Regions from separate parts of the Paenibacillus sp. FJAT-27812 genome, predicted to be linked through region 1. Evidence: riboswitches for the same ligand, from Rfam matches in the RefSeq annotation. Region 1 holds a riboswitch; each other region holds the start of a gene.
What was found. A riboswitch is a leader RNA that binds a small molecule or an ion and turns the genes downstream of it on or off. The one in region 1 is predicted to bind cobalamin.
Positions count from the first base shown of each region.

Region 2: linked by a shared signal. The riboswitch ahead of ADU23_RS29740 (DUF4430 domain-containing protein) and the one ahead of metE (5-methyltetrahydropteroyltriglutamate--homocysteine S-methyltransferase) in region 1 are both predicted to bind cobalamin.
Region 3: linked by a shared signal. The riboswitch ahead of ADU23_RS22760 (ABC transporter substrate-binding protein) and the one ahead of metE (5-methyltetrahydropteroyltriglutamate--homocysteine S-methyltransferase) in region 1 are both predicted to bind cobalamin.
Region 4: linked by a shared signal. The riboswitch ahead of ADU23_RS17720 (S-layer homology domain-containing protein) and the one ahead of metE (5-methyltetrahydropteroyltriglutamate--homocysteine S-methyltransferase) in region 1 are both predicted to bind cobalamin.

Region 1 covers NZ_LIGH01000001.1:3,707,355-3,715,298, forward strand. Annotated here, with positions in the region: gene ADU23_RS15665 (DUF2332 domain-containing protein) at 310-1,326, shown strand; gene ADU23_RS15670 (winged helix-turn-helix transcriptional regulator) at 1,541-1,948, opposite strand; gene ADU23_RS15675 (NAD(P)H-dependent oxidoreductase) at 2,204-2,743, shown strand; gene kduI (5-dehydro-4-deoxy-D-glucuronate isomerase) at 2,929-3,759, shown strand; gene ADU23_RS15685 (DeoR/GlpR family DNA-binding transcription regulator) at 3,785-4,579, shown strand; gene kduD (2-dehydro-3-deoxy-D-gluconate 5-dehydrogenase KduD) at 4,583-5,338, shown strand; cobalamin riboswitch at 5,570-5,764, shown strand; gene metE (5-methyltetrahydropteroyltriglutamate--homocysteine S-methyltransferase) at 5,914-7,944, shown strand, end outside.
Region 2 covers NZ_LIGH01000001.1:6,887,480-6,895,423, forward strand. Annotated here, with positions in the region: gene ADU23_RS31855 (HNH endonuclease) at 1-363, opposite strand, end outside; gene ADU23_RS33370 (hypothetical protein) at 474-614, opposite strand; gene ADU23_RS29720 (carbon-nitrogen hydrolase family protein) at 641-1,588, opposite strand; gene ADU23_RS29725 (ECF transporter S component) at 1,770-2,402, opposite strand; gene ADU23_RS29730 (ABC transporter ATP-binding protein) at 2,444-4,093, opposite strand; gene ADU23_RS29735 (energy-coupling factor transporter transmembrane component T) at 4,084-4,953, opposite strand; gene ADU23_RS29740 (DUF4430 domain-containing protein) at 4,950-5,720, opposite strand; cobalamin riboswitch at 5,903-6,102, opposite strand; gene ADU23_RS29745 (DHA2 family efflux MFS transporter permease subunit) at 6,225-7,658, opposite strand; gene ADU23_RS29750 (TetR/AcrR family transcriptional regulator) at 7,716-7,944, opposite strand, start outside.
Region 3 covers NZ_LIGH01000001.1:5,393,969-5,401,912, forward strand. Annotated here, with positions in the region: gene ADU23_RS22740 (arginine--tRNA ligase) at 1-710, shown strand, start outside; gene ADU23_RS22745 (heavy metal translocating P-type ATPase) at 777-3,077, shown strand; gene ADU23_RS22750 (sulfite exporter TauE/SafE family protein) at 3,074-3,760, shown strand; gene ADU23_RS22755 (FixH family protein) at 3,769-4,212, opposite strand; cobalamin riboswitch at 4,426-4,576, shown strand; gene ADU23_RS22760 (ABC transporter substrate-binding protein) at 4,722-5,708, shown strand; gene ADU23_RS22765 (FecCD family ABC transporter permease) at 5,749-6,750, shown strand; gene ADU23_RS22770 (heme ABC transporter ATP-binding protein) at 6,747-7,562, shown strand; gene cobT (nicotinate-nucleotide--dimethylbenzimidazole phosphoribosyltransferase) at 7,562-7,944, shown strand, end outside.
Region 4 covers NZ_LIGH01000001.1:4,189,846-4,197,789, forward strand. Annotated here, with positions in the region: gene ADU23_RS17700 (carbohydrate ABC transporter permease) at 1-499, shown strand, start outside; gene ADU23_RS17705 (carbohydrate ABC transporter permease) at 496-1,479, shown strand; gene ADU23_RS17710 (ABC transporter substrate-binding protein) at 1,705-3,069, shown strand; gene ADU23_RS17715 (methyl-accepting chemotaxis protein) at 3,215-5,200, shown strand; cobalamin riboswitch at 5,353-5,555, shown strand; gene ADU23_RS17720 (S-layer homology domain-containing protein) at 5,732-7,944, shown strand, end outside.

The DNA.
Region 1 (7,944 bases):
TTCGTCAACAGCAAGTCAAGCAGAGAGGCATAGAGCTAGTTTTTATCTTTAATCTCCGAATAATTGGGCAAAAGCGGGAAATAAGTATAATGAATAGACTTATTCCGGCAGGAATGCAATAGCAGGTTAGCCAACGAGAGGAGAGGCGAATCTCCTCTTTTTTGCGTGGCTGAGGAGAGCATAGATAAGGACAAGCTCACGCCAATACCTTGATAAACATTTTCTATGCAGACCATAAAAAACTTGAAATATTTCTTATCGACAGAGGTGTTACAATGCCGTTAAGTAGAAAATGGAGGGATGGCATTGATGACAACCGGAATATCCGATCGTTTCAAGAGGTTCGCAGTGGATTGTACAGGTTCAAGCCGTCTATATGAACGTCTTTCGTTAGAAATCGCCGAAGACGATAAGCTGCTTCAAATGGCTGCTCATTGCAGAGCGGGGCAGCCTGAGCCGAATCTTTTTTTCGGAGCGGTCCATTGCTTGTTATTGAAAGGTTATGACGATGATTTGAAAGCGTATTATGCCAGCATCGTAAACGATCCGCGTGAACCGGAGACAGCCTTCCCTTATTTTAAGCGTTTTTGCTTAGAGCATGAACACGAAATCATTCCGCTCCTTCAAAGCAAGCTTGTCCAGACGAATGAGGTTAGGCGATGTGCATATATGTACCCTGCTTTTTGTTATATCTTTGAAAAGGCAAGGAAGCCGTTAGCATTAATTGAACTGGGAACGAGCGCGGGCTTGCAGCTTTTTTGGGATAAGTACGGTTATGCGTATAACGATCATGAAAGATACGGAGATGCAGCATCGGAGCTGGTGCTCCGCTCGGAAATAAGAGGAGGCAATTTGCCGTATCTTCTCAAGGATAGCCCGCCGGTAACGGCAAGAATCGGAATCGATCTGCATGTAAATGATCTTGAGGATGCTGAGGACTATCTATGGCTCCGTTCATTGATATGGCCGGAGCATAAGGAACGAATTACGAATTTTGAGAAAGCGGCCCTTTATTTTGAAAAACAAGCGATCCAGCTTATAGAGGGAAATGGCGTCAAGCTGCTTGCTGAGACAGCTGCAATGGTCCCCGAGGGATCTGCATTATGTGTTTTTCACACGCATGTAGCGAACCAAATGTCTAATGCAGACAAAGCGGCCTTAATCGCGACGATACAAAAGCTGGGCAAAGAAAGAGACGTGTTTCACCTCTATAATAATATGTATGATTTAAATCTTCACCTTGATTACTACTTGGGTAGCAAAGAGTATATGGAAACGATAGCGGAGGCAGATGGCCATGGCCGCTGGTTTCATTGGATGGTTTGATTGTATGGGTATGCAAAGGCGATTGCATTTAACGCTGCTGCTTGCGGCAGTCGATAAATCCCTTCCCTATCAGGCTAATGCTACGACGAACAGCGCGGGTGAATAAGGTGCTTACTTAAGGAGGCAGGAAGCTCTTAATCACGCTATAATCGTCTTTCATAGTTCTACAGGTGTTAATCTTCAGTTTAAGATACGGGATTTGAAACAGGAAAAATCACCGATGCTCAGCACAATGCATGCTAGTGTCATCGCTGCGAGGCTCATTGTCGTTCGCATCGGCGGATGCTTCCTTCATAAATTCGATGTGCTTAAACCCCCATCCGCACATATCGGCAAGGACCGAGCTTAACGTGCTGCCATGATCGGATAAGTAGTATTCGACCTTGGGAGGAATCTCATGATAGACGCGGCGAATGATGAGCCCATCCCGTTCCATCTCGCGAAGCTGACTGGTGAGCATCCCTTGCGTGATTCTCGGCAGTTGGCGCCTGAGCTCGCCAAACCTTTTGGTGCCTTCATGCAGCAAAATAAACAAAATGAGGGGCTTCCATTTTCCCCCGATCACCTGTAACGTAGCCAAAATGCCTTGTGTCGTGCTAGATTCGTTCATTTCCTCGCGCATCATTCCATCCCTCCCATAACTTATGCTTATATGTCTAACGATTACTTTATCAAAGTATCCGGAAATAAAACAGTACGCTGTTTTAGTGTACTTAGTACGGTTTTTGGTACTGCTCCAACACTTCAATTAACATCCATGGTACGTGCTAGAGAACTTAGTATGATTAAAAAGCGTACTTTTCAAAAATAAGATTTCAATTAATAATGGGGATTGTAAATCGCGATATTACGAAAAAAACGAGAATGGATGATCCTCATGAAAACAATGGTTATTGCTGCGCATCCCCAATTAAATACATCACGTGCCAATCAAGCATGGTTGCTTGAGCTGCAAAAAAATTCCAACATTCATGTCCGAGACCTGTATAATGAGTACCGCGACTGGAATATCGATATAGAGAAAGAACAGCAACTCTTGCTCCAATATGACCGGATTGTATTTCAGTTTCCTTTATTTTGGTATAGCTGCCCGCCGCTTTTGAAAAAATGGTTTGATGATGTATTAACGTACGGCTGGGCATTTGGAGCTGGCGGCGAGTATTTGTTGGGCAAAGAGTTTATCGTTGCCACGACAACCGGAGGCACAGAGAATGAATACCGTTCGGGCGGCGCCAACTGGCACACGATCAGCGAGCTATTAAGACCGATACAGAGCACGATTGCCAAATGCAACGGCGTCTATCTGCCTGCATTCGTTACCTATAATGCGAATAGGGGCACGGATGAATATCTCGCGCAAGAAGCGAAAAAGTATGCGAAGCATATCGAAACGCCATTTAACGTACTCGCCCATTAATATCTGCAAATGAAACAACGGCCTCTTCGCAGCTTGTGCGGACGGAGGTCGTTTTTTTATTGTGTAAAATGTTCTTTTTATGTTCGTAAATGTGTGTTAATATAAAAACGAACAATAACAAACATAAGCGTAAGTCCAGCGAAGCTGACTTAGCGCTATAAAAACGTTTAGGAGGCTTTTATCCAATGGAAGTACGTCATACAACTAACCCAACTGATGTGAAGCAATATGATACGGAACGTCTGCGCAGCGAGTTTTTGATCGAAAGCTTGTTCGAGCAGGATCAACTGAAGATGACCTATTCGCATTATGACCGGATGATTGTAGGCGGGGCGCTGCCGGTGAACGAAGCACTTGAACTGGAGGATGCGGCTACGCTGAAAACCGAATTTTTCTTGGAGCGCCGCGAAATTGGATTTTTGAATATTGGCGGCCCGGCTTCGATTTCCGTTGATGGAGAAGTATATGAGCTGAACAAGCTTGACGTGCTGTATGTCGGCAAAGGCAAACGCCAAGTGCTGCTCTCAAGCATTGACAAGGCGAACCCTGCGAAGCTTTATTTCTGCTCTGCGCTCGCGCATGCCGAGATCGCTACGCGCAAGATGACGATGGAGGAAGCGAATCCAACTCATCTTGGCTCGCAAGAAACTTCCAACGAACGTATTCTTTACAAATACATTCATGCAGACGGCATCCAAAGCTGCCAGCTTATGCTTGGCGTAACAAGCCTCAAAACAGGAAGCGTCTGGAACACAATGCCTTCGCATGTTCATGACCGCCGCATGGAAGCGTACTTGTACTTTGATATGAACGCTGACGCACGCGTATTCCACATGATGGGCGAGCCTTCGCAGACGAGACATCTGGTTGTAGCAAGCGAGCAAGCGATCATCTCGCCGCCTTGGTCGATCCACTCCGGCGTGGGGACGAGCAACTACACGTTCTGCTGGTCGATGGCAGGTGAGAACTATACCTTTACAGACATGGACGCGGTACCTGCAAGCGAGCTAAAATAGAAACATTCGCTACAGGGGGTGCACCATGCTTGCTGCTGAACGGCATCGTAAAATTATAGAAAAATTAGAGCAGCTTGGCGCGGTTAAGGTTTCCGAGCTAAGCGAGCAATTTGGCGTTACAGAAAAGACGGTTCGCGAGGACTTGGAGAAGCTCGAGGAGAAGGGACTTCTGAAACGAACGCATGGCGGAGCTGTCGTGGAGCAGGAGGGTGAAGATAGCCTTTATCCCTTGCAATTTCCAAACAGCAAGCATCAACAGGAGAAGTCGGCCATTGCGGCGCTTGCGCTCACCTGCATCGAGCCTAACGATATCATCGCGCTGGATGCGGGCAGCACGACGCTTGAGATGGCGAAGCGGCTGCCGAATATCCCCGTAACCGTGCTTACGAATGATCTGCTTATTATTCGGGAGCTGACCTTGAAGGATCAAGTTAGGCTCGTTATTCCCGGCGGCTACCGCCACAACAATCTGCTCATTGGCGCGGAATCGCAGGAGTGGATTAAACGGTTGAATGTCCATAAGCTGTTCCTATCCACCACGGGCATTCATTTGGAATACGGGCTTACGATCTTTACAGAGGAATTGTCGAAGCTGAAGAAGCTGTATTTGGAGAACGCCAAGACTGTCTATTGTCTGGCTGATCATAACAAATTCGACAAAGGCGCCTTGATTACTTTTGCTGAGCTGAGCGAGATTGACTATATCATTACCGATGATGGCATCTCGTCCGAGGTTGCAGCGAAATACGAGGCACTTGATATAAAGATGATGAAGGCGGAGCTTCCAGAAAGCGGGAAGCGTGCGAGAGGGAGGACATAACCGATGGGTTTGTTTGATTTAACGGGAAAAACAGCTATCGTAACGGGCGCAGGCCGTGGGCTTGGCGCAGCGATTGCGCTTGGACTAGCCGAGGCGGGCGCCGATGTGGCGCTTGTCACGAACAGCACGCCTGCTGACAAAGCAGCGGACGCCGTTCGGGCGCTGGGGCGCAAGGCGATTACGATCCAAGCCGATATTTCGGATCGCGCCAAGCTTGCGGGCATTATCGAACGTACGGTTGATGAACTGGGACGCATCGATATTTTGGTCAATAATGCCGGCATTATTCGCCGGACTCCTGCTGCTGAGCATAGCTATGAGGATTGGCAGGATGTGCTCGACGTTAACTTGAATTCGGTCTTTGTCCTTTCCCAGCTTGCGGGCAAGCATATGATCGAGCAAGGCTCCGGCAAAATCATTAATATCGCATCGATGCTCTCCTTCCAAGGGGGGATTAACGTTCCTGGTTATACATCCAGCAAACATGCGGTAGCAGGGCTCACCAAAGCGCTTGCTAGCGAATGGGCGGGCAAAGGCTTGCAAGTGAATGCGATTGCGCCTGGATATATGAGCACGGACAATACGGAAGCGCTTCGTGAGGACCCGGTGCGCAGCGCCCAAATTTTGCAGCGCATCCCTGCGGGACGCTGGGGAACGTCTGAGGATTTGATTGGCCCGGCCGTATTTTTGTCCTCCGCTGCCTCTGATTATATGAATGGTCATATATTGGCAGTAGACGGCGGTTGGTTAGTTAGGTAGAACGATTATAATAGGGCTTTCCCAGCGCAGCGCAGCCTGCGAGTGGGGAAGCCTTTTTTTCGTATAATACAGTTAATACATGCGTATAGTGCGAATTGTCGCTAAATTGGCGATATTATAGTATAATTACGTGTGCCATGCAGTAGTTGAGCTTGATATGCGTTACTTGCATGGAATGATTATTAATTCGAGTGTATGGTTATTCGTATTGCTAGCTGATAGCGATCAATAACTGAATAAGTGGAAATAGGTGCTCATGCTTAAGAGGCTTGAGCTTAAAAGGGAAGTCCGGTGCGATGCCGGCGCGGTCCCGCCACTGTAACAGAGGAGTCCAAGCGTTGATGCCACTGATCCGAGCGGATTGGGAAGGCAAGCTGAAGATGATGATACTGGAGCCAGGAGACCTGCCTATTTGAACGACACTGCTTTTACCTACGGGAGATAGGGAGGTGTTAAGACAGGACCGCTGTTTAATTTAACGACGGGCGTCTTTACCTTTGTTTCTTTTAAGGTAACGACGCCCTTTTTGCGTTCTTATTTTAACTTAATTACATTTATTAGGAGGAACATGGAGTATGAGTAAACTAAAAAGCAGCGTACTTGGTTATCCGCGTATCGGCGAAAACCGGGAATGGAAAAAAGCGCTTGAAGCATTTTGGAAAGGCGATTTGGAGGAGAGCGTTTTTCTTGAGACGCTGGAAGGCATTCGGTTGAACAACCTGAAGCTGCAAAAGGAAAAAGGCATTACCATCATCCCGGTTAATGACTTCACGCTGTATGATCAAATGCTGGATACTTCGGCGATGTTTGGCCTAGTGCCGGAACGTTTTGGCTATGAAGGGGGTCCTGTTCCTGTTAAAACGTATTATGCTATGGCAAGGGGCACGCAGCAGGCGCAAGCATGCGAAATGACCAAATGGTTCAACACTAACTACCACTATATCGTTCCTGAGCTTGCCGGCGCTAAACCCGTATTAACAGAAAACCGTCCATTGCTGGCGTACCGCGAAGCGAAGCAAAAGCTAGGCATTGAGGGCAAGCCGGTCATTATCGGACCTTACACCTTCCTAAAGCTCTCCAAAGGTTATGATGCGAAGCAGCTTCCGCAATTGGTAGAGCAGTTTGTACCGCTTTATGCGCAATTGCTTCAGGAGCTTGAGCAAGAGGGTGTGCAGTGGGTACAAATCGACGAGCCGATCCTTGTTACTTCGGTATCCGAGGACGAGATTAATTTGGTGCAATCCATTTATGAGCAGCTAAATGCGGCAGCGCCTGCGCTTCATATTTTGCTGCAAACGTATTTCGATGCAGTAGAGCATTATGAAGCCGTAGTGGGGCTTCCTGTGCAAGCGATCGGTTTGGATTTTGTTCATGGCTTGGAGAAAAACCTGCAAGCACTCGAGCAATTCGGATTCCCTCAGGACAAGCTGGCAGGTATCGGTCTTGTGGACGGGCGCAATATTTGGCGTTCAGACTACAAGCAAAAGCTTGCGCTGCTTGATAAAATTTCGGTTGCTATCGAGGCTGACCGCCTTATCATTCAATCGTCGAGCAGTCTGCTGCATGTGCCTGTAACGGCAAAGAACGAAAATAATTTGCCAGCTGAACTGCGTGAAGCGCTCGCTTTTGCTGAGGAGAAGCTAGACGAAATCGTATGGCTTAGCGAAGCGGCATTTGCCGTTGATACGGAAACAGCGGGTCTTCGTGCTGAGGAGCTTAAGCTAAACGGCGAGCGGATTCACAATTTGTCGGTATCGCCAGCCCGTAATCGCCAAGCAGCAGACGCGGCGGCAGTTGCCGCTCATCCGTCCGCTAGGCAAAAGCCTTTTGCAGAAAGACAGAAGCTGCAGCAGCATAAATGGAATTTGCCTCTCCTGCCAACAACGACGATCGGAAGCTTCCCGCAAACGCTGGATGTGCGTCAAGCAAGGCAGAAGTGGAGAAAGAATGAGCTTAGCTCGCAAGACTACGCTTCCTTCATTAATGGAAAAATTAAAAACTGGATCGAAATCCAAGAAGAGCTTAACATTGACGTACTCGTTCACGGTGAATTTGAGCGGACGGACATGGTTGAATTTTTCGGCGAGAAATTGGATGGTTTCGCCTTTACGCAGAACGGCTGGGTACAATCTTACGGCTCCCGCTGCGTGAAGCCGCCGGTTATTTACGGAGATGTCGTATTTACCGAGCCAATGACCGTAACCGAAAGCGTGTATGCGCAGTCGCTAACGGATCGTCCGGTGAAGGGGATGCTGACTGGCCCGATTACGATATTGAACTGGTCCTTTGCCCGCAACGATATTACGCGCGAGCAAGTGGCATACCAAATCGCGCTGGCATTGTCCGAGGAAGTAAAAGCGCTTGAGTCGGCTGGCATCGAGATGATCCAAGTGGATGAGCCGGCACTGCGTGAAGGCTTGCCGCTTAAGCGCAGCGACTGGGATGCTTATTTGAAATGGGGCGTGCATGCATTCCGCTTGTCCACATCAGATGTGCGCGACACGACGCAAATCCATACCCATATGTGCTATTGCGAGTTCCACGACATTATCGATTCGATCTTGGCGCTTGATGCGGACGTTATTTCCATTGAAACGTCACGCAGC
Region 2 (7,944 bases), 3.2 Mb from region 1:
AATTTCCTGATACCAGCGCCGACCTTTGTCCGTCTTGCCCCTCATCCAAATCGTCCCTTGACGAGTCGTCTTTAGAGCTGCGGGATCATTCGGCAATGGAATAGAAGGTCTTGGAGGCATAGGCAGCGATTTGTTAGCCTTGACGCTGCTTCTCACTGCTATTGGCTCTTTCGCGGTAACAGCCGTTAAAGGGGCCGCAGCCTTCGCCTTTCTGCACTCCCGGCATGCGCCTCGGCGTGAACCTGCACTTGAACGCCTGCCCGTTCGTCGCAGAAATTGGGTGAGCGGCTTCTCTTCCTTGCAGCTGGCGCATTGCTTCGTGGCAAGAGGTTCTGTTTCATCCATCAGTTTGTCCGGGGGCATCTCTCTTGCGATGTTCCCGATTTCGTCCCCTCATGTTTTTCTACTATTGTAGCATTAATTGCAAGGCCATGGGAGCTTCACCCTAATTGCATGGAACCAGCTTCTGCAAACTAATAGTGCTTGCCTTTATTTTCAGTATCTTGATCTTCCCATCTACGGGAATAAGCTTTGTTCGTAATCCAAAACGTAATCCATGCTAAAATAACAACAATAATAGCTGATGCGATCCATACGCCTACTGGCACTTCCATTTGCTCTCCTCCTCATAATTAAATAATCAGGTAAAGGTTACGATATTTTGCTTCGTTTCATTTACATGAAGCTGGAAGACGTCGGGGCGATTATAGTGGCCGACAACGTCAAAGTCGAAGCGGCTCTTAGTCACAAGCGACATATCCAAATCCGCGTATAAAATCGTTTCTTTCCCGTATACCGGCTCCGTTACATATTCACCTAAAGGACCAACGATTGCGCTGCCTCCCCGGCATAATGTCTCAGGGTCCTGCGCAAGCTCCGCATAACCATTCAAATCTGCAGGATAAGCTGCCTTTGTCACAAACTGATTGCTGGACAATACGTAGCACCTCCCCTCGCAGGCAATATGCTTCAGTGTCGCTTGCCATGTATCTCTTGCATCGGCTGTGGGCGTCAATAATATATCGATCCCTTTCGCATACATCGCCGTCCTGGCAAGAGGCATATAGTTCTCCCAGCAAATCAATCCGCCAATTCGTCCAAATGGGGTTTCAATAACGGTAAGCGTGCTCCCGTCGCCTTGTCCCCACAGCAATCGTTCCGAGCCAGTCGGCATCAGCTTCCGGTGCTTGCCAAGCAATCTGCCATCCGGTCCGATATAGATCATGCTATTATATAGCGTCGAGTGGCTATAATCCTGATCCCGCTCTACGACGCCAACGATCAAATAAACGCCTGCTTCCTTCGCGATTTCACCAAGCAAATCCGTGTCTGATCCAGGCACATCTATGGCACTCTCCCAGTACCTGGCAAAGTCCTCGCGTCCTTCCATCGTTCTGCTGCCGACCCGGGCACCAAAGGAAAGTCCTCTTGGATAACCGGCAATAAACACTTCGGGAAATAACAGCAGCTTGGCGCCTTGAGCTTTGGCCTGCCTGGCATAGCTTGCTATCTGTTGAAAAGCGGACAATTTATCGAATAAAATCGGCGCCGCCTGAACGACGGCTACCTTTACAATACGTTCATTCATAATGTAAGTCTCCTTTTTTAATCCCGAGCGCTTTGCCTAGCTGATCCTTTTCGTTTTATCATAAATGGATCTTCCCTTTCTGTAACCGTCCAATTGGCATGTATTTTGCCCAGCCAATTTAATTAACAAAGACAGGCGCCAGCCTATTGGCTGACGCCTGTCTTTGTTAGGGTTAGAACGGTTAGGAATCCAGTAAGCCGTACTTCGTCTTGAAACGGCTTAATATCGCGATCCAGCTGCTGCCGAACACGGCAAGAAAAAACACATTGGACAGCGCATGGGCAAGATCAAAATAAAAGCTTTGAATATAGGCGACAATAACTAAATTCCAGCTAAGCGCATCCGGCAATCCAATGATATACCATACATTCATGATCCAGCCAAACAAAAAGCCCCATACAAAGCCGAAAGTGAGCAAGCCGATTTTGGTTTTGATGAGCCAAGTATGGCGAAGCCATCCAGCCGTTGCTCCAATCATGCCCCAGCAAAACATTTGCCACGGCGTCCAAGGCCCTTGTCCGAGAAAAACGTTCGATACTACCGCGGCAATCGCTCCGATAATGAAGCCGGACTCTGCGCCAAACACGATTGCCGCAATAATGATAACGAACGATGTTGGCTGTACGCTTGGCAATGGTGCAAAAGGTACGCGGCTGACGGCCGCGATAGCAGCCAGCACGGCTAAAATAACGATCTCGCGCGCTTCAATCGACCGTCTCTCGAACCTCGTGAAGAATGGCAGCATCGTCACAAAAAGGAGCACAATGCTCAGCAGCAGGTAATGGTCCTCCGTAATCGCCGCCGATAACGCCATAGCTGCTATGAACAGTCCGATGCTTGCCAAAAACCAAAGCTTTAATTTGCCCACTGCTCAATCACGTCCTTGGTCGTCAAAGCTTCCGGCAGCCACTCGCGCACCGTTCGGTTTATAGCCGTCGTATAGAAGTAGTTGGTTCCAAAAAATAGAGCCGGATCGGCTTCGGCAGCTATTGCTCCGTCAAAGAGCATCGCGCAGCGCGTCGCATGCTCCGCTGCAAACTCAATATCATGCGTAACCATAACGATGGTCTTGCCTAATTGGCAAAGCTGCTGCAGCAGCTCTGCTGTTCGCTGCTTTGCAATAGGATCTAGCCCCTTCGTTGGCTCATCCAGGCACAGCACGTCTGGCTCGCCAAGCAGCACTAGCGCTAGCGCCGCTCTTTGCTGCTCCCCGCCGCTCAAATCATAGGGATGCTTAGGCAAAATAGCGGCGATCTGGAGCGCCTCCACAACCTCTGCTATCTTGCGTTCACGATCCGCGAGCCCTGCATATTCGGCCATCCGCTGCAGCTCTTCCAGAACGGTATCATAGCTAAAGTAAAGCAGCGGATTTTGCGCTAAATAGCCGACCTTTACATGTTTCTCCCGCTTCACCTTGCCGCGCTGGGGCTGCAAAAGCCCGGCCATCATCTGCAGCATCGTCGTTTTGCCAGCCCCATTGCCGCCAAGCACCGCCAAAAACTCATGTTTATACACATCAAGCGACAGCTTCTTCAGCACCTCTGAACCCGTTTTCTCATACTTGAAGGTTATCTCATCGCAAGTTAGCAGCCGCTGACTCGGATCAAGCGTGCTGCTGACGCGCTCGCCATTCTGATGCGATAAGTCCGGCTTTAATCCGCCTTGGCCTGCTAGCCACTGCTTGCCTTCGCGTACCGTTAGCGGAATTTCTTGCGCCGCAAAAGGCTTGCCTGCCGCTTGCGCTGACAAAAACAGCTTCGCAACGGACGGTAAATACGACAGATCATTTGTCGATTCATCCGCACCGATTGCTTCGCAAAGCTCTCTTGGGGCAGCGTCGTGCTTTACCCTGCCTCCCTCCAGCATCACGATCCGATCCGCAAGCGGGATAACATCCTCGAGCCGATGCTCGCTAATAATAACCGTCATCGACATCTCTTGATTCAGGCGATAGAGAAGCTGCAAAAAATCACGGGCAGCAACCGGGTCAAGCTGCGAGGTCGGCTCATCGAGCAGGAGCAGCTTCGGCTGAAGCAGCAATACGGAAGCTAGGTTAATCAGCTGCTTCTGCCCTCCCGATATTTCATGCACGGACTTATAAAGCAGCTCCTCAAGCCCGAAGAAATGGCTCATTTCAGCTAGACGCTTGCGCATGACTGCCTGATCATAACCGACATTCTCCATTGAAAAGGCAAGTTCATGCCACACCTGATCCATAACGATTTGGTTATCAGCATTTTGAAACACCATGCCGATTTGCTCTGCTGCTTCAATCGCAGGCAGCTCCGCAAGCAATGTGCCGTTATATCTAACAGACCCCGATTGCTTGCCTACCGGAAGCGTCTCTTTTTTTAAATGCCGAAGCAGCGTCGTTTTGCCACATCCTGAAGCGCCGCACAAAACAACAAACTCACCCTGCTTCACATGAAACGAAACGTCATCAAGCGCTGCCCCCTTTGCTTCGGGATAACGGAACGTCAAATTGTTTACTTGAATCACTTCCATGACCTTCTCTCCATTCCTTCGAGTACGACCGGCGTTAACAAAAAGGCACAGTAGCACGCATAGGCAAAGCCTTCCCCTCGGTGAAATTGCATCGTTTCAAGCCGCGGGTATATGGTCAGCACGCCAAAGCCCTGCACCCAGCCCCATACGCACACAATGCCCATCGCCGCCAAAAACAAAAGCGTGTATACGTCCCTTCGATCCATGCGGTAAATGACGTATGAGCTTCGCTTGGCTGCGCCATAGCCGCGCGCCTTCATCGAATCTGCCGTCTGCAGCGCCTCCTCAAGCGACCATGTGAGCAGCACGCGAATGAGCAGCATGCCATCCTTGCAGCGCTTGCGCAGGCTGCCTTCCATAATCGATACGCCCTTCGTCCGCTGTACGGTCGTTATTTGCTCCAGCCTCCGCAAAAACAGCGGCACGAAGCGGATCGACATCGACGTGAGCAGAGACGTTCGCGGCAGCGCGCGAGAGAACAAATACATCCACTTATCGGTCGTGACAATAAACTGAAACGATACGAAGGTGAGCAGTATCCCAAGTAATGAAAGCATCATCGTCACGCCATACAAAATCGCTTCCAGCGTAATCGGCTGATCCATGAAATAAAATAAAATATGTCTGCCGCGATGCGAAAAAAGCGGATTTAGAACGGCGACGAAGCCGCCCATCAGCACATAATAAGGAAGCAGCCTAAGCAGCCGCTTCCCTTCGCCGTGAATGATAATAACTAGCGTAACCGCAGCAAGAGAGGTCACGAGAAATACAGGATGGAAGAGCAGCATGCTAAAGGCTATGACGCCCGCGTAATAGCTGAAGCTCGTAATCGGATGTACGGAACCAAAGGCGGTGTTCATTCATATTCAGCTCCTAGATCCTTGCCGAGATCAATCGTATACAACCACTCAATAACGTCGCCTTCTTTAAGTTCATAGGCGCCTGCGCTTTTGTTCGGAAACTCGCCGTTAACCCTGTACATCCAGCCGCTCTTTGCACCGTGGTCGAACTCATAGACGTTATCGATTCCTTCGATATAAGCTGTCGCTTTTAATCCTTTATACTCCATTTGAATTTTATTTTTTCGTGTAATTCTCTTCAACACGTCAAGCACCGTATCATCTTTTTTCAGCTCAACCGCGGTAGGATCAAGCACAGTCCCCGTTTCTTCGTCCGCAATGATCGAAATGGTGACGATATTGGCTGGCTGCGGCGCTTTGGTTCGCGCCGGTTTCTCCGTCTTAACGGGCTGTGCCGTAGCGCTTGGTTTCGCTATAGGCTGATTTTTCTGATCCTTGGCAGGAGGAGCGACAGTCGGCTTAGGCGTTGGCTTGGCTGCCCCCGGCTTATCGCTTGCGGCAGCTGTAGCTTTGTCTTTCCCTGCGCTTTCTGTTTCTGCCGGCGTTTCGGTCGGCGCTGCAGTCTGCGTTTGCTCCGCCGTCACGCTAGAAGCTGTAGGCTGCTCTACATTTCCGTCATTTGCTTCTTGCTCTGTTTGTGCCTTGCTGCTCTCTTGCGTTTGATTCGGCTCCACTTTCGCCTGTTGCCCTTGAGCGGCGCAGCCAGCTAATAAACTAATCATTAACAGGAGTACGATTATGCCGAAAAACCATTTTTTACTGTTCATTGCTGTCAACTTATTTCTACTCCCTCTCATCCAACTATCCAAAAGACGTTAAAAAATAAAAAAAAGACCCCTAAATGAAAGGGATCTGCATGTCTAATAAAAGATCGGCACAGCATTTTAAAATGATATCATGCGTTCTGCTTGACGATTGCGCCTCCACATTCTTATCCCCCGAAGAATGAGAAACAAAATAAGAAAAGGCAGGTCTCCTGGCTCGTGCGTCATCACGCTTCCCAGCCTTCCCATCCAGTAAGAGGACAGTGGCATGTTAGGGTAGAAGCGCTCTTCACATACAGTGGCGGGACCGCGCCGGCCTTGCACCGGACTTCCCTTTTAAGCAAACAAAGCAAGCTCTGTCTGCACCTTTTCTATATCTTTATTTGATTGTTGAATCAATCATATCGGGATTGCCGGGGTTTGTCTATAACAGAATGGCAGCTAGCAGCAAAGAAGATTCGATCGCACGTGGCAACCGAATCTTCTTGTACACAAAACTATTATCTATTAATGCTGCTTGCTAACATGGACCCGTTTAATGAAGAAAGCGACGACCAAACCAACAATCGCAACGATCATGGCAAAGATAAACGCATCCGATATGCCCGCTGTCATCGCTAGCGGCGCATTTGCAGGATCTGCCACGCCCTTCATAAAGTCTTTCATACCTGCCGTCATGATGCTCACGGCAACCGCTGTTCCGATCGCGCCAGCTACCTGCTGCAGCGTGTTCATAATCGCCGTTCCGTCCGGGTACAGCTCGCGCGGCAGTTGATTAAGGCCGTTGGTTTGCGCAGGCATCCATACCATGGAGATCCCGATCATCAAGCAGGAATGAAGAACGATGATAAGTGTAATCGTTGATGCCGTCGTAATGCCCGAGAAAAACCAAAGCACGGCTGCGACGATAACAAGACCTGGAATAACGAGCCATTTCGGTCCGAATTTATCGAACAAGCTGCCCATAATCGGAGACATAATACCGTTTAATAGTCCGCCTGGCAGCAAAATGAGTCCTGCCGTTAATGCGCTAAGCCCAAGCCCGCTGATCAGGTACATCGGCAATACGAGCATCGAAGACAAAATAACCATCATACAAATAAATACCATTAGCGTACCTACGACGAACATCGGATGCTTAAATGCCCGCAGGTTCATCATCGGCTGCTTCATTCTCAATTGACGAACCGCGAATAAGATAAGCGCTAAAATACCGATGACCATGGAAACAATGACTTTTGTGCTGCCCCATCCGCCTTCACCTTCGCCCGCGCTGCTGAAAGCAAACACAATGCCGCCAAAGCCTAGCGTCGAGAATAGAAGAGACATGATATCAATTTTAGGCTTTGTAATCGTCGAGACGTTTTGCATGTACATCATACCGAACAACAAAGCAATAACTAAGAACGGCAGCGAAAGCCAGAAAATCCAGTGCCAGCTCAAGTTTTCAATAAGAAGACCTGCAATCGTAGGGCCTACAGCCGGTGCGACCATAATAACAAGCCCGATAACGCCCATCGCCGCTCCCCGCTTCTCGGCCGGGAAAATAATAAGGATCGTATTGAACATAAGCGGCAGCAGCAGCGCTGTGCCCACGGCTTGAATGACACGCGCCGTCATCAGAACTTCAAAGCTTGGCGCAAGCGCCGCTACTAGCGTGCCGAGCACGGAGAAGCTTAATGCAGCTATGAATAGCTGCCTTGTCGTAAACCATTGGAGCAATAATCCCGAGACCGGCACCAAAATACCGAGCGTCAGCAGGTATCCGGTCGTCAGCCATTGCACGGTCGGCGCGGTGATGTCGAATACGCGTATTAAATCGCTTAGCGCTACGTTTAGAGCCGTTTCACTGAACATGCCGATAAATCCGCTTAACAATAAGGAAATCATGATGGGGAGCACTCTATATTTCTGCCCCGTATTTTGCTGTGTTTCTGCCATTGTTGCTTGCAAGCTTTCCACTCTCCTACATTCTATCTATCTTTTATTTATGACCTCTCATAGAGATGGGCATTTATGAATCAAATACGGCACACACTTCGCCGCACTCATTAACGGCTGCTTATCCCGCTTCGTTATGGCGAGGATCAAAGCACCCTCCAGCAAGGAAACGAGCACCACGCTGACTTCCTCTGCTTTCTCTGCAACCATGCCAGTCTCAATCAAACGGTCGGAGATAACGGCCTGCCATGAGGCAAACACATCCTGACCGGCGGCTCTCAGCTTC
Region 3 (7,944 bases), 1.7 Mb from region 1:
AAGCGCTGCTTGCTTTAGGCTACCACAAGCAAGCGGAGCAGCTTAGACATGTCAGCTACGGCGTTGTTTCGTTAAGCCCTCAAACGGCAAAGGGGCTGGGCATTAATACCACTGACGGGAAGCAAGCTTATGCCATGTCTGGCAGGCAGGGAATCGGCGTCAAAATCGCTGATTTCTTGGCACACATGGAGCAAATTATAGATGCAAACCGTTCGCGTAAGGCTGGGCTTGCGAGCAGCGCTATAGCGGCAGCGTCGATCCGTTACTACTTGCTGCGTTTCCACTTGCAGACGGAGGTCGTATTTGATCTGGACCAAGCGACTGAGGTAACCGGAAATACCGGCGTCTATTTGATGTATTCCTACGCTCGCTCCAGCAGCATTTTGAAAAAATCCGGCGTTTCAGGCAGCGCAGTCCCACATGAATCATTGTCGAACGGGGAGCTGGAAGTCCAGGAACGAAGCCTGCTTAGGCAGCTTGCCTATTGGCCGGAGACGCTGCAAGCAGCTGTCAAGGAGCTTGCGCCAAACCATTTGTGCACCTATGTGTATGAGCTTTCCGCTTTATTTAATCACTTCTACGCAACCTGCCCGATACTCAAGTCGGAAGGACAGGCAAGATGCCTCCGCCTATGGCTTACGGAGCGTTACAAGCAAACGATGCAGGACGCATTAGAAATACTAGGTTTGCCCGCGCCTGCCAAAATGTAGCCGCATGTTCCATTCATGCAATTCGATTGCCCGTCATATAGTTTAACGCAGAGGTACAGGCATCGAATGGCGATGAATGGAAGGCGGGTGCAGAAATTGGAGCAGGTTATTCCGAATCATGATATAGAGCATGATGTCACGATAGATTTTGCGGTGCAGGGGATGAGCTGCTCGGCCTGTGCGGCTAGGATAGAGAAGGCTGTCGGCAAAATGGACGGCGTCCAAATGGCGGCCGTAAGCTTTCCGCTCCGCACGGCATGGGTGCAGTTTAAGCCAGGACGGCTTGGTGCTGTCCAAATTGCCGAGCGCGTCAAGCAGCTTGGATTTATGGCGCTTTTGAATGAAACGGCCAAGGAAGGGCTGCATAAGGAGCATAAGACGCTTAAGCTGAGGCTAATCGTATCTGCCATTCTTACGCTGCCCCTTCTGACGGGAATGGCCCAGCATATTCCGCTGCTTGAGCCGCTGCTGACAAGTTTGCCGACTTGGCTCATGCTGCCTTGGCTGCAGCTTGCTTTGGCAACGATTATCCAATTCGTAATCGGTTTGCCGTTTTATTTTGGCGCTTATCATGCTGTGCGCGAGCGAAGCGCCAATATGGATGTGCTTGTCGTCATCGGAACGACTGTCGCTTATTTATACAGCCATTATGCGGTGTTCCAGAACGGCTTGCTCCGTCCGATTGCAACCTCAATTGCCCATTCGCCTCCGTTGTATTTTGAAACGTCCGCCGTTGTCATTACAGCTGTGCTGCTCGGCAAATACATTGAGGTCTCCGCCTCGCTTCGAGCGCAGCAGGGCTCGGAGGGCTACGGCAAGCTTCAAAGCCAGACGGCTGCGGTTGAACGGGCAGGCGAAGTCGTTCATATTCAGACGGAGTTCGTAAGGGCTGGCGACATCGTTATCGTACAGGCAGGCGAGGTCGTGCCGGTCGATGGTGTCGTGTGCGGCGGACAGTCAGCGGCGGATGAGTCCTTGCTCACCGGGGAGAGTCTGCCGATCGCCAAGCGCGAAGGCGATGCGGTGTGGGCAGGCACACGAAATGAAAGTGCGCCGCTTCGCATCCGCACGAAGGCAGCCGGACATGATACGATGCTTAACCGGATTCAGGAGCTTGTCCGGCAAGCGCAGCGCTCGAAATCGGCGATCCAGCGCAATGTCGATGCGGCTGCGGGCTTGTTTGTTCCGGCCATGCTCGTCTTCGCGCTCGCCACGGTCGTCATGTGGGGAGCTTTCCTCGAGCCTGGCAATTGGAGCAAAGCCTTCGTCTGCGCCATTGCGGTCTTATTGGCAGCATGCCCCTGTGCGCTAGGGCTAGCGGCTCCGATCTCGCTGGTCATCGCCTCCGGCAGGCTGGCAAAGCAAGGGATCATTGCGAAGGAAGCAGGGGCGCTTGAGCGATTGGCGAGAATCCAGACGATTATTTTTGATAAGACGGGGACGTTAACCGAGGGCAAGCCGCATGTTAGCGCTATGCTGGCACTCGAAGGGAGCCGGGCTTCGCTGCTGCGGATTGCCGCTGCCGCCGAGGCGGACGCTGTTCATCCGCTTGCGATCGCTATAATACGCGAAGCTAACAAGCTTGGGCTTGTTATTCCTGAAGCAAGCGAGTTTGCGTTTACGCCAGGCGGAGGTGTCGAAGCGGTCGTTCTGGATCGGCGCTTTGCAATAGGCAATGCCAGATTTGCGGCTGAGCGGAATTGGGTTGTGAGCGGTGCCGCTGCCGCATTCGCCAAGCAGCGCGAGAAATCCGGTGAAACGGTGCTTTATGCCGCTTCGGATGGACATTGCGTTGGCGTAATCGCATTTAGCGATACGATCAAAGCCAATGCGAAAAATACGATCAAAGCGCTTAAGGCGCTTGGCGTTTCATCGATGCTTGCAACGGGCGATCATGAGGCGCCTGCGCTTGCGGCGGCCAAAGCCGTTGGCATCGCTAGCGTGCATGCTTCCATGCTGCCGGAGCATAAGGTTGAGCTAGTGGAGAAGTTGAAGCGCCGAGGCAAGCGGGTCGCTATGGCAGGCGACGGCTGGAATGACGCGCCCGCGCTCGCCGCTGCGGATGTGGGGCTCGCGATGGGAGAAGGGACGGACGCCGCGCTGAGCGCAGGTCACATGACCTTGTTATTCTCACGACTGCAAGCCATCCCTGAAGCGATCAAAATAAGCCGATTAACGATTCGAAATGTAAGGCAAAACTTAACCTTTGCCTTTATCTACAATGTAATCATCATTCCTTTTGCAGCTTTTGGTCTGCTGGAGCCTTGGATGGCGGGAACGGCTATGGCGCTTAGCTCCGTGTCGGTTGTCGCCAATGCGCTTCGGCTGACTGGCCAGCTTCGGCGCAAGGCTGGGACAAACGAATGACGATCACATGGCAGCAGGTTGGCTTTATTATTTTGACCGGATTGTTCAGCGCTCCGCATTGCATCGGGATGTGCGGGGGGATCGTGTCCGCCGTGTCGCTGAATTCTACTGCATCAGCCCAGAAATCGATGCTGCTTTATAATGCGGGACGAATCTTGTCTTATTCGCTATTAGGAGCTGTCATGGGAACGGTCGGCTCGTTTGTTGATGTAGCAGGCAAGCTGGCAGGCGTGCAGGGACTAGCGTCCATTATCGGCGGATGCTTCTTGCTGCTCTGGCTTTGGCGCAGGTTCCAGCTGCCCTTTATGAACCGATTGTCGGCCTTTCTCCACAAGCGATTGGTTGGAGGGGCGCAGCGCTCAGCGGGTCAAGAAACCGGGCATTTGCTCGCTACGGGCATCGCATTTGGCTTCTTGCCCTGCGGCTTGACTTATGCGATGCAAATGACAGCCGCCGCTACCGGCTCAGGCCTTGAAGGCGCAGCAGTCATGGCTTTGTTTGGCCTCTCCACTTTTCCGGCATTAGCTGCAGCTGCGTACATTGCTGCCTTCGCAAATAAAAAGTGGCGGCGGTTCATGCGCAAAGCGAGCGTTGCAACGGCAATTGCCGTAGGCGTCATTTCGATTTTGCGCGGGTTAGCCGTTAATGGCATCATCCCATCGATCAATCCTTGGCTTTGGTGATCTGCCGTTCAATGGATTGCCTTCAGCATCCTTACGATCGTATACGTTTGATCGCCTGTTTGAACCGTGACCGTTGCCTTCCACGTACCAGCCATCAACGGGACGCCGTCACCCGAATATTGTCCGGGTGACGCTTCGGTCATTTTGAACGCATAATCACCGCACACCATATCCATCATCTCAAGGTTGACGGATAAGCTTGCACCCTGCAACGCAGCGCCGGATTCGTCGGTAAGGTCGATCAAAAAGCGATTGCCGCGCAGCACCTTAGCCGGATACGGATTGATCGACCAAATGGCATGGCCGCTCCCGAGGGCGTGCTCCGTAATAGGCGGGGCTGCATCGCTTGGCTCGCTAAGCAAAGTGAATGCTGCTGCGACAAGAAGAGCTGCCCCAATGAGCAGGAAGAGGAATTTATATAGAGGCGAGGTTGATTTGGCATTAGGCTGCATGAAGATTGTACCTCCTTTGATCCAATGGATTTGGTCGTTGCCACTAATAATGAAGAGGCTTATTACGTTACCTATGCGGCAAAAGTCAGGAGCAGAACGCGCGGCATCGGTCATCAGAGCGACATGAGCGATGTTGGACAAATTTTAAGAGACGGTGTATATTAACTACGGATAATTTTATATTGTATAAATAGGTGCTGATGCGAAGTATTCTGACAAACAAAGTTCGAAGGTCGGAAATCGCATGAAGCTTAATAGGGAAGACCGGTGAGATACCGGCACGGACCCGCCACTGTAAGGAATAGCAGCAAGCAGCATGCTGTGATGTCCGAGTCAGAAAATCTGCCTATTTACATAACGCTTATACCTACGTGGACTTGGGGAGAGTGCTTTGGAAGCTTGCCGCTTGGATGATTGAGTAGAGCGCGTATGAGAGCATTTCTGGCACTATTGTCAGAGATGCTTTTTTTATTTTATACGAAAAAAACATATAGGGGAGTAACGTTAAAATGAATGAAAAAAAACGCAATATGACGAAGATTCTGTTTGGTTTGCTGTTAGCGATGCTGCTAGTTTTTACAGCAGCTTGCGGAGCGAGCAGCGACAAGGAGAACAAGCCTAGCAATTCACCGGCCAATACGGAGCAAACGGCTACGCCGGCGCCATCGGATAACACTACCGCATATCCGCTTACATTAAAAGACGATACGGGAACGGAGATCACGTTCGCGCAAGCGCCGACTAAGGTTGTTACGCTCGTGCCTAGTGAAACGGAAGCCATTTACGCGATTGGCTCTGGCGAGCAGGTCGTAGGCGTCGATCAATATAGCAATTATCCGGAGGAAGCAGCATCTAAGCCTAAAGTAGGCGACATGACGACTAATATCGAAGCGGTAGCCGCGCTTGATCCTGATCTTGTGCTGGCTTCATCATCGATGAATACGGAAGCCATCACGAAGCTTCGCGAATTGAAAATTCCGGTGTTCGCGTCTGATCCGCTTACCTATGATGCCGTTATTGCCAAAATCGAAAATTTAGGTCATATTATGAATAAACAAACGGAAGCGGCTGCTGTCGCTGAGCATATGCGCGCAGTTAAGCAGCAGGTAACGGATGCAGTGAAAGACGCTGACAAAAAGAATGTATATTTGGAGTTTTCCGTAGGCTGGACAGTAGGTTCCGGCACTTTCCTCGATGAGCTGCTGACGCTTGCAGGAGGCAAAAACATTGCCGCCGGGTCGCCGGGCTGGTATGAAATTAGCGCAGAGGAAGTCGTTAAACAAAATCCTGAGCTCATCATCTATCCTGCTTTGAAGGAGGAGCCGAATCCGATCGTCGTTGGCATTGAAAGCCGCCCAGGCTGGGATGTCATCGATGCGGTGAAAAATAAACACATGCACGCGGTAACTGAGGACCCGCTCGTACGTGTTGGGCCTCGCCTTGCCGAGGGCTTGCTTGAGCTTGCTAAAGTCATTCACCCGGATCTCGTAAAATAATCAAATGACCTATAAATTAGTTTGGTATGGAGGAGCAGCTATGCTCCTTCTTGCTGTTTCTATCGTTGTAAGTTTATCAATTGGCTCGGCCGGCATTTCGCTCGGTGACGTGTGGGGCATCCTCGTTCATCAGCTGCCATGGCTTGCGGATAAGCCGGTTTCTTACACGCCCGGTCAAATAGCAATCGTTACCCAAATAAGGCTCTCGCGCGTTCTGCTTGCTGTCCTCGTAGGCGCATGCCTTGCGCTTGCAGGGACCGGCTTTCAAGGCGTGCTGCGCAATCCGTTAGCCGATCCATATACGTTAGGCGTCGCTTCCGGAAGCTCGGTGGGCGCCGCATTTATCATTTTGTTCGGACTGCAAACGGTGCTTGGCATATGGTCGATCCCGCTTGTGGCCTTCGGTACCGGAACGGTCACGCTGCTTGGCGTCTTTTGGCTGTCGCGCAGCAAAGGTGTCATGCATATTGAAACGCTTATCCTCTCAGGTGTCATTATTCAATCTTTTCTTGGCGCTTTCGTTTCGTTTATGGTTTCGATGTCGGAGGGGGTTGTCAACCAGATTTTGTTCTGGTTGATGGGCTCGCTTGCGATGCGGAGCTGGGAAAATGTCTATATGCTAATTCCGTTTCTGCTCGTTGGATTTCCTCTGCTGCTCGCCTATGGCCAGCCTCTTAATTTGTTCGTGCTTGGCGAGCGGCATGCTGCCCATCTAGGCGTACGCGTCGAGCGAACGAAACTGATCGTGTTAATCAGCTCGACGCTGCTAACCGCGGCAGCGGTTTCCGTTTCCGGCGTTATTGGCTTCGTGGGGCTTGTGGTACCGCATTTGATCCGTCTGCTGGTAGGCCCCGACTATCGCTTGATAACGCCTTTGTCTGCCATCGGCGGCGGCGTGTTCGTCCTCTGGGCGGATACGCTGGCAAGAATGGCGTTGACGCCAAAAGAAATTCCGCTTGGAGTCGTTACGGCTCTGATCGGCGCCCCATTCTTCGCTTATTTGCTGCATAGACGGAAGCTGAAGCAAGGAGGGATGAGATGATCGAGGCACATAACATCATACAAACCGTACAAGGAAGGATCGTGCTGAACGGGCTTTCCTGTTCCTTTCAAAAAGGACGCATGTACGGCATTATTGGTCCCAACGGGGTAGGCAAATCGACGCTGCTGCAGCTGCTCTCGGGCGTTGATCAGCCTAAGCAAGGGGAAGTGCTGCTTGCAGGGCAAAATATAGCATCATATCCCCGCAAACAGCTGGCTAAGAAGATGGCGGTGCTGGAGCAAAGCGGGCTGCCGCCCGTTGGATTCTCAGTGCGCGAGGTCGTCGGGATGGGGAGATTTCCTTTTCAAAACTGGCTTGGGGGCGAAGAGCAGGACAGCGAGTCGATCATTGACAGGGCTTTAACCGCAATGGGTCTTAAGGAGCTTGAGCATCGCAAGATGGATCAGCTAAGCGGCGGAGAAAGGCAGCGCGTAGCACTCGCAAAGCTGATGGCGCAAGAGCCTTCTATTATTTTGCTGGACGAGCCGACTACCTATTTGGATATTGGCTTTCAGGTGCAGCTGCTGGATACGGTAAGGGCATGGCAGAGAGAGCGCGATCTTACGGTTATCGCCGTGCTCCATGACTTGAATTTGGCTTCCCTCTACTGCGATGAGCTTGTCGTGCTTCATCAAGGCAAGGTTGCTGCTGCCGGCAATCCGCATCATGTGCTGACTGCTTCACTGATCGAGCAGGTATATGAAACAACAACAGCCGTCATCGCCCACCCTGTAACGGGAGTGCCGCAAATTATGCTTCAACCAAATGGAAATAACTATGCATTTAGTATGGGCTTGAAGGAGCTAAAGTGATGGAAAACGAAGCGTACATAGAACTAAAGAAGACGGTTAAGCAAATTAAACCGTTTCATGAAGAGGCTGCCGCACTTGCTTTGCAGCATTCTGATTCATTGACGAAGCCGCCGGGCAGCCTTGGCAAGCTCGAAGCGCTCGCTAGTCAGCTCGCAGGCATCACAGGTCAGTTATGGCCCGATTTGTCGCGTAAAGCCGTCATTGTGATGGCTGGCGACCATGGTGTATGCGACGAAGGGGTTAGCGCGTTTCCGCAAGCCGTCACGCCGCAGATGGTACTAAATTTTCTAAACGGCGGGGCGGCGGTAAACGTATTGGCTAGACAAGCGGGCGCGGAAGTCGTATGTGTCGATATTGGCGTGAATGCGGATTTGGAGCATGA
Region 4 (7,944 bases), 480 kb from region 1:
GCTCTCGGAGCTGTTCTTGCAGGGAGCGGGCGACATTCCGTTCCTCGAGCAGTACAATTTGCTGCCGCTTGTCGAGGAATATGTAGGCAAACAGTTCGCGGAGACGGTTATGGCTGTGCTCGGCAAAGCCATTCTTATTTTGTGGTATTCGGGCGTGCAGATTTTGATCTTCATCGCCGGCTTCCAGACGATTTCCCCGACGATCTATGAAGCCGTTCGCATCGACGGCGCTTCGCCGTGGGACAGCTTTTGGAAAATTACGCTGCCGGCTTGTGTGCCTTTTATCAGCCTGAACGTGCTCTACACGATCATCGATCTGTTCACATTCCCGCTGAATCCAGTGCTAAAGCATATCAAGGACAATATGTTCAAGGTCGATACCGGCTACGGTTATGCCAGCGCGCTCGCTTGGATCTATTTCGGGCTTATATTCGCGCTGATCGCCCTCGTATTATGGCTGTTCAACAGAAGCCTCAAGACAAGGAGGGTACATTCATGATGACCGCGATGAAAGCAGAGCTTGAGAAGGCGGGCCGAAGCGTCAGAGGCGTATTTTGGGGCCGCAGGGCGCAGAAAACGAAAGTGCTTATTATGGGACGAAGCGTTTCCGACGGTCTGCTTGCCAAGCTCGTCATTTATTTGCTGCTCTCGATCGTCGCTTATCTCTATTTGCAGCCCATTCTTTATATGGTCAGCACGATGTTCAAAAACATGAGCGATCTGCTGGACCCGACCGTGAAGTGGATTCCTCGCGAGATCACTTGGGAAAATGTTTCAAAAGCGCTGAAAGGCTTGCAATATCCAGAAGCGCTTAGAAACACGGCGCTCATCTCGGTGACATGCTCGCTCGTACAGGTCGTCATTTGCGCGATGACCGGTTATGCGCTCGCTAGGCTTGCGCTGCCGTTCAAGGGACTTTTTACGGCGCTCATTATTTTAACCTTTTTGATTCCGCCGCAGGTCATCATCATTCCTCTTTACGTCATTTTTAGCAAGCTTGGGCTGCTGAATTCGATTTTTGTTTTTCTCATTCCGGCTATTTTCGGACAGGGGCTTAAGGGAGCGTTGTTTATCCTTATTTTCCGCCAGTTCTTCAAGGCGCAGCCGCCAAGCTTGGAGGAGGCCGCGAAGCTGGACGGAGCGTCGACTGCGAGATTGTTCTTTGGCATTATGCTGCCGCTTGCCCGATCGGCGTGCTTAGTCGTGTTCCTCTTCTCCTTTATCTGGTACTGGAACATGTATTATGAGCCGTCGATGTTTTTGACAAAGGGCTTTACGCCGCTGTCCATCAGGCTGGATATGCTGGAGGAAGTATTGAATCCGTCCTTGCTCGGCAATACCCGCACCATCGTTAATCCGATTACGGAAAGCACCAAAATGGCGGCTGCCTTCCTCATCATCCTCCCGCCGATTATCGTATTTATGTTTTTGCAGCGCTGGTTCGTGAGCGGAATCGAAAGAACGGGAATCGTCGAGTAACCCGCAATCAGCTCTTAAAGGAAACCGATCGGGGAGGTGATGTTCGGGCGAGGGTGCTTGGCTTGTATAGCATGGCGAACAGCGAACATTGAGGGGAAGGTACGGAGCTCGTTTTATTTTACAGATGGTTATTAGAGATTTAGAAAGCTAGTTTTGCTTCACAAAACTTAAGTAGATGCTTACGATGCTAGTTTTGTTCCACAAAACTTTTAGGAGGTTAAAACAGTGAAAAACAAACGCGCATTCACATGGATGTTGACTATGGTGTTAATGTTTTCTGTCATCCTTTCGGCTTGCTCCGGCAACAACGGCGGCAGCAACACCCCTAGCAAAACAAATGAGGCGACCGATCCTCCAGCGACAACGGATAATCAGCCGGCTCCAGAAGAGAAACATGATCCCGTAACGCTCAAGCTTATTTCTTGGTCGGATTCGTACACGGAATTATACAAAAAATTTAACGAGAAATATCCATGGATCACCATTGAGCAAGTGCCGGTTAACAGCCAGCCGATCATGGAAATTATCGCGACTTTGGAAGCAGCAGGGACGCCTGCCGATTTGACTTGGATCGACAGCGACCTCATTACTTTTGACCAAGCCGGTCTAGTGGAAGACTTGACTCCTTATATCGATAAGGACCCAACGTTCCAAGACGTTCAGCTTCCCGAAGGTTTTTTTGATACGATGACGTACAAGGACAAAAAGCTTGCCGTTCCTTTCGTAGACGTGCCAATGTGGATATTGGTCAATAAGGATTTGCTAGCTAAGCACGGTGTTGAGATGCCGGCGAATGACTGGACCTATGACGACTTCCGCGAAGTTGCCAAAAAGATTACAGATCCGGAAGCAGGCGAATACGGTCTGACGACGCAGCCGGAATTCCAGATGCGCGTGCTTAGCACGAAAGCAATCGCCGACGGCCATGCAGCCAACATTCATTACATGAATGAGGATTTGACGCAAAGCTTGCTGAACACGCCTGATGTCATGAACGATGTAAGATGGCTTTCTGATTTCGTTTGGAAAGACGGCTCGATGCAAAGCAACGCGAAGGCTGCGGAGCAAGGCGATGTGACAAGAGAGTTCATCAACGGTAAAACGGGTTTTGCAATCGGCGGGGACTGGGTGCTGCCTGGCCTGAAGAAGGATGCGAAATTTGAATGGGATGTTCTGCCTTTCCCAAGAGGAAAAGTCAGCCAGCCCGGCTACAGCATTTATGGCCCGCTTTCCTTGCTTAGCGGCTCGAAGCACAAGGAAGAAGCGTTCCTATGGATCAGCTTCCAATTCTCGAAAGAAGCGCAAAAATGGAAAATCGATCAAGGCGCGAACGCTTCCGTTATCGATCCGGAATTGACAGCTTATTATGACCAAACCCCAATGTGGGAAGGCAAAAATAAGGAAGCGGTCAAAATCGCGAAGGAAAACGCTAAAATTCAGCCAGGCGTGACGATTCCGGCATGGTCCGAATACAACTGGAACAATATTTTGAACGAAATCATTTTTGACGGGGCAGATATTAACAAGCTCATTCCCGAAACGGAAAAATGGAATAAACGGACGCTAGAGGTCCGTGAGTCATTGAAATAAACGGTTTACAGCTCCCCTAACTCGTTACGAAAACACCCTTAGCCGCATTTGCTGCGGCATAAGGGTGTTTTTGGTGTGATTTATATCACAGATCATTTGGATGATCTGGCTTAATATAAATCAATAAAGATGGGGGATATTGCATATGAAAATAAAAATTCGCACGTTGACGAATAAATTTTTGCTAGTTATGACGGCTGCGTTGGTAGCGGTTGTCAGTGTCATTGTCATTTACGAATGGAGAGCAACGCGTATCTCTATTGAAAAGAGGCTGCTGGATAAGGGGCGGGATTTGGTCTTATCGCTCTCCCGTACGCTTGAGCATGTGACGGAGCAGGATTTGAATAGAGGCATCGTATTCCAAGACGGGACAAGCTGGAATCATGACACGCTTAAGCAGCATTTGTTCAACGATGAGCTGACCGTTAATCCCCAAAGCGAGCAGTCAGCCGCAAACAGGATCAAAGACACAGCGTACGCTTCAAAGGAGGCGGTTTTGTATAATGGCGAAACGATTCCGCTCTCTCAGTACGAATTGAAATACGATAGCGCTTACGATCGATATACGGATGACCGTTGGCAGGGCATTCTGGATAGCTTTATGAACGAAGAGGATGTCATTTACGCGATGGCGGCTGCCTATTCGGACAACCCAAGCTACGCAGGCTATATTGCAACGCATAATAGTATTTATAGCAAATTAGGAGAAGCGTCCAAGGATGCTTGGGGAGATGAGGGCTTTCTTAGCCAAAACTACCGGGCCAACCGTGTTTTTAATGATCAAACAGGTTATAACGCCGTCATGAATACGAATACGGATGAGGTCTATTTGCAAAAATATGACCGTCTTATCGATGGACGAACAGTAGAGGCATGGGATATCTCTTATCCGCTTATGATAGACGGCAAGCATTGGGGCGCCGTTCGCGTCGCCGTATCCAAGGAGAAGGCGGATGCGCTCATAGCAGCCGAGAGGACCAAAGTACTGCTGCAATTCGGCGGCTTAATGGTCGTTGTTCTAGTCATCTTGTTTCTTCTATCGCAGCTGGTCGTTGGACGAAAGCTTCGCAGCATCGTGCGTGCCGCTGTCAATCTTAACTCTAGCGAAGCCGATCTTACTTACCGCATAGAGGTAAAGGGAGATGATGAAATTTCGCGGCTGGCGGAGGAGGTCAATCGGTTTATCGAGCATATGCAAAGCCTGATGCGGGCGATTCGAAACAATTCCGCTTCCGTATCGGAGCTTGCCGGCAAATTAAGCGCAGGCTCGCACCAGAGCAGAGAGCTCTCTTCGCAGCTAGCTTCTGCCGTGAACGAAATGGCGCTAGGCGCAGAAAATCAAGCAGTTGGCGCAGATGAGGCTGCCAGATCGATGGAGGAGATGGCGGCTAGCGTGGGAAGAATTGCACATTCATCGAATGTGATGGCGGAAGCGTCTGGCGATATGCTGCATGCAGCCGAGCTGGGCCATGAAAAGTCGGACAAAGCCGTTGTGCAAATGGAAAGATTGGGCGCAGCCACCGCTTCCATCTCACATGTCATTGGGCAGCTTAATGAGCGTTCTTCTGAAATTCAAGAAATGGCAGGAACAATATCGGCGATTGCTAGCCAGACCAATTTGCTGGCACTGAACGCTGCGATCGAGGCGGCACATGCCGGTGAATATGGCCTTGGCTTCTCGGTCGTTTCGAATGAAATTAGAAAGCTGGCGGAGCAGGCTTCGGCACATGCCGGACATATTGCGGAGACGATCGATCAAGTGCTAGCCTTGACAGCAAATGCGGTAGGTGCCGTAAATACCGGCGATCAGGAAATGGAGCAGGGATTGGAAACCGTGCAAGAGCTGAAGGCATCGTTTGATTCGTTATGGAACGAATCACGCTTAGTTGCAGCGCAAATACAAGACGTTTCCGCATCAACCGAGGAAATGGCGGCAGGCAGCGAACAGGTCAGCGCATCCGTTGATACGATGGCACAGGTAGCCAAAGCAACCTCCAGCCACGCTCTGCAATCGGCAGCGGATACCGAGCGGCAAAATCAGCTTGCTGCTGAGACACTGGCACTTGCGTCGTCGGTAAATGAGCTGGCGGAGGAGCTTCAGCGGTCGATTGAGCGATTTAGGATTGAATAGCTGAGTGCGAAAATAACATAATTTTATATTTTTCCTAAGATAGTGAAGTAATGGTTAGATATCATACTATCCATCAATGAATTGTTGCTTTTTCGCTGTGTTAGGTATAGACAAACCATCTCCATTCCTTGTATGATCTTTAGTACAAATGAATATAACGAAGGAAATATGGTGCTCTATGCTTAGTAGTTGGCTATAGAGCTTAATAGGGAAGTTCGGTGCAATTCCGTCGCGGTCCCGCCACTGTAAATGAAGAGTATCTCGTCAAAATGCCACTGGATAATCAATGATCTGGGAAGGCGACGAGGAACGATGACTCATGAGCCAGGAAACCTGCCAATTTCTTAAGTTTCTAGTTCTTCGGGTGGAGAGAAAAAGAAACAGTCTAATTGGCGACTTATGCGTAATATTTACGTTTAAACGCCATTGCTTATGTGTGTTCGCATGCTTGCATGCATGTTTATTGAAAGCCGTCCTCCTAGGGCGGCTTTTATTTGTTTGAACATAATTTATTGAAGAGAGAGGTTACTAATGAAAACTCAAGCATTATCGCAAAAATTATTAGCTTTAATATTGAGCTTAACCGTATTTATCACTGCGGCAAGCTCAGCGTTTTTGCCAGCGGCCAAGGTTGCTGCAGAGGATGCAAATCCTGATTTAGGTCCGTTTACCATTTATGACTTGCTTCCAGCTCCTGGTCAGTTTGTCAATGAATCCGGTTTTGGCGGCATTGGGGACGTAAATCAAAGTTGGAATAACAATGTGTTATCAAGCGGCGTGTCTTTAGGCGGCTTTGGTGGTGCTGTCGTATTTAAAACAAATGCACCGGTTCAAAACAGTAAGGATCACCCTTACGGCGTGGATTTTACGGTTTACGGAAATGCTTTTAGTGGATTTGAGGAGCCAGGAGCAGTTGCTGTCGCACAAGACGATGGAACAGGCAAACCGGCAAAGTGGTACTATATCGCAGGTTCAGAGCATTATGAGGATTCAACGATCTGGGATTATGCAACGACATACACGAATCCTGATCCAGAATTCGCTGCACCAAACGGCTTGAACGTACCTTGGGCGGATAACGAAGGTGCGACAGGTTTTATTAAGACTAATAGTTTTCATAAACATTCCTATTATCCCATTCCGGCAAATTATCCATTAGCACAGCCTGCAATCGATAATTTGGCTCGGACTTATTCGGGAGTGAAAATTACTACTCGAAATACGGCTTTTGGATATACAGATACTCATTCCAATGGCAGTGCCCCTTATAATGTAGCAGGAAATCCCTATGTACCAGCAAACGCTAAAGGTGAAGGAATTGACATTAGCTGGGCTGTTGATGAGAACGGCATGCCGGTTAATTTAGAAAGCATTGATTTTATTAAAGTCTATACTGCCGTACAGATTGACGGAGGTCCTTTTGGTGAAATAAGTACAGAAGTGACTTCACTACAACTGCATGATGCAGACAGCGCAATTGAACAAACGCCAAGCCTAAGCTCGATCACCTTGGCAGGTATCGAACATGGTTCTGGTTCCAAGGAAGTTACGATACAGGACAGTGTTTATGTCTATAAAGATATTAAAGTGAACGCTGACACGATAAAGGTAACTGCTAATACAACCAAAAAAGTCGATCAGCTTTTCGTAAATAACACGAGTGGTGCGGTTAACACGCCAGTCGATAAAATATTGACGCTAAACGAAAAAAAACCCCGTATTGTACGGGTTATTGCCCAAGAAGGTAACAAAGAGCCTAGAATTTATTACTTAAGTATTTTAAAGGGTTCTGAAAAAGTAGATTCTGCCATTAACAATGCAGCGAAGTATATCAAAAGCAAAGGCGTCACTTCTGAGTGGCAAGCCCTTGCCCTTGCACAAGCTGGACAAAAAACACCGGCAGCTTACTACGAGCAGCTTGTTGCTAATTTAAAGAAAACAAATAATACGTTTACTTTTGTAACGGATTATGCACGTTTTTCAATGGCTATTACGGCGTTAGGCTATGACGCAGAAGATTTTGCAAGCTATAATTTAATTGAAAAGATATATAATCACAAAGGGATTGTTAGCCAAGGATTGAATGGACCTTTATACAGTCTAATTGCTTTGGACTCAGGTAACTATAAACTGCCGGAAGATTCTTTGTGGACGCGAGATAAACTAGCAGAAGCTATTGTTAACAAGCAATTGCCTGATGGCGGTTTTGCATGGGGCGGTTCAAATAGCGAAGCAGATATGACGGCAATGGCTCTTATTGCGCTTGCGCCATACATGGATAAAGTAGATGTGAAGACAGCGGGCGAGAAAGCCATACATTGGTTGTCTATAAATCAAAAAACACATGGCGGTTATGGCGGAGAAAGCAGTGAAAGCATTTCACAGGCTATAATCGGGCTTACTGCTCATGGAATTGATCCAACAGGCGTAGCCTTTACTAAAAATGGAATAAACCTTCTCGATAAGCTGTTAAGCTTTGCACAAGCAGATGGCGGGTTTTCGCATTTATTAACTGGAAAAAGCAATGGCATGGCGACGGAACAAGCTTTACAGGCTTTAGACGCGTATAGCCTATTCGCCAATAAAAAAGGTAGATTGTACAATTTTGCCGGAAGAGTAATGCCAGGCGTTGCTTTTGCTGTTGATGTCGCGGTTGATATTGAAGGTCCGCAGGCGAATATAGCAACAGGTACTGCAAATGGGTACAGCGCTCTTGATGCTCTAAAAGATCTTACGGCTGATCA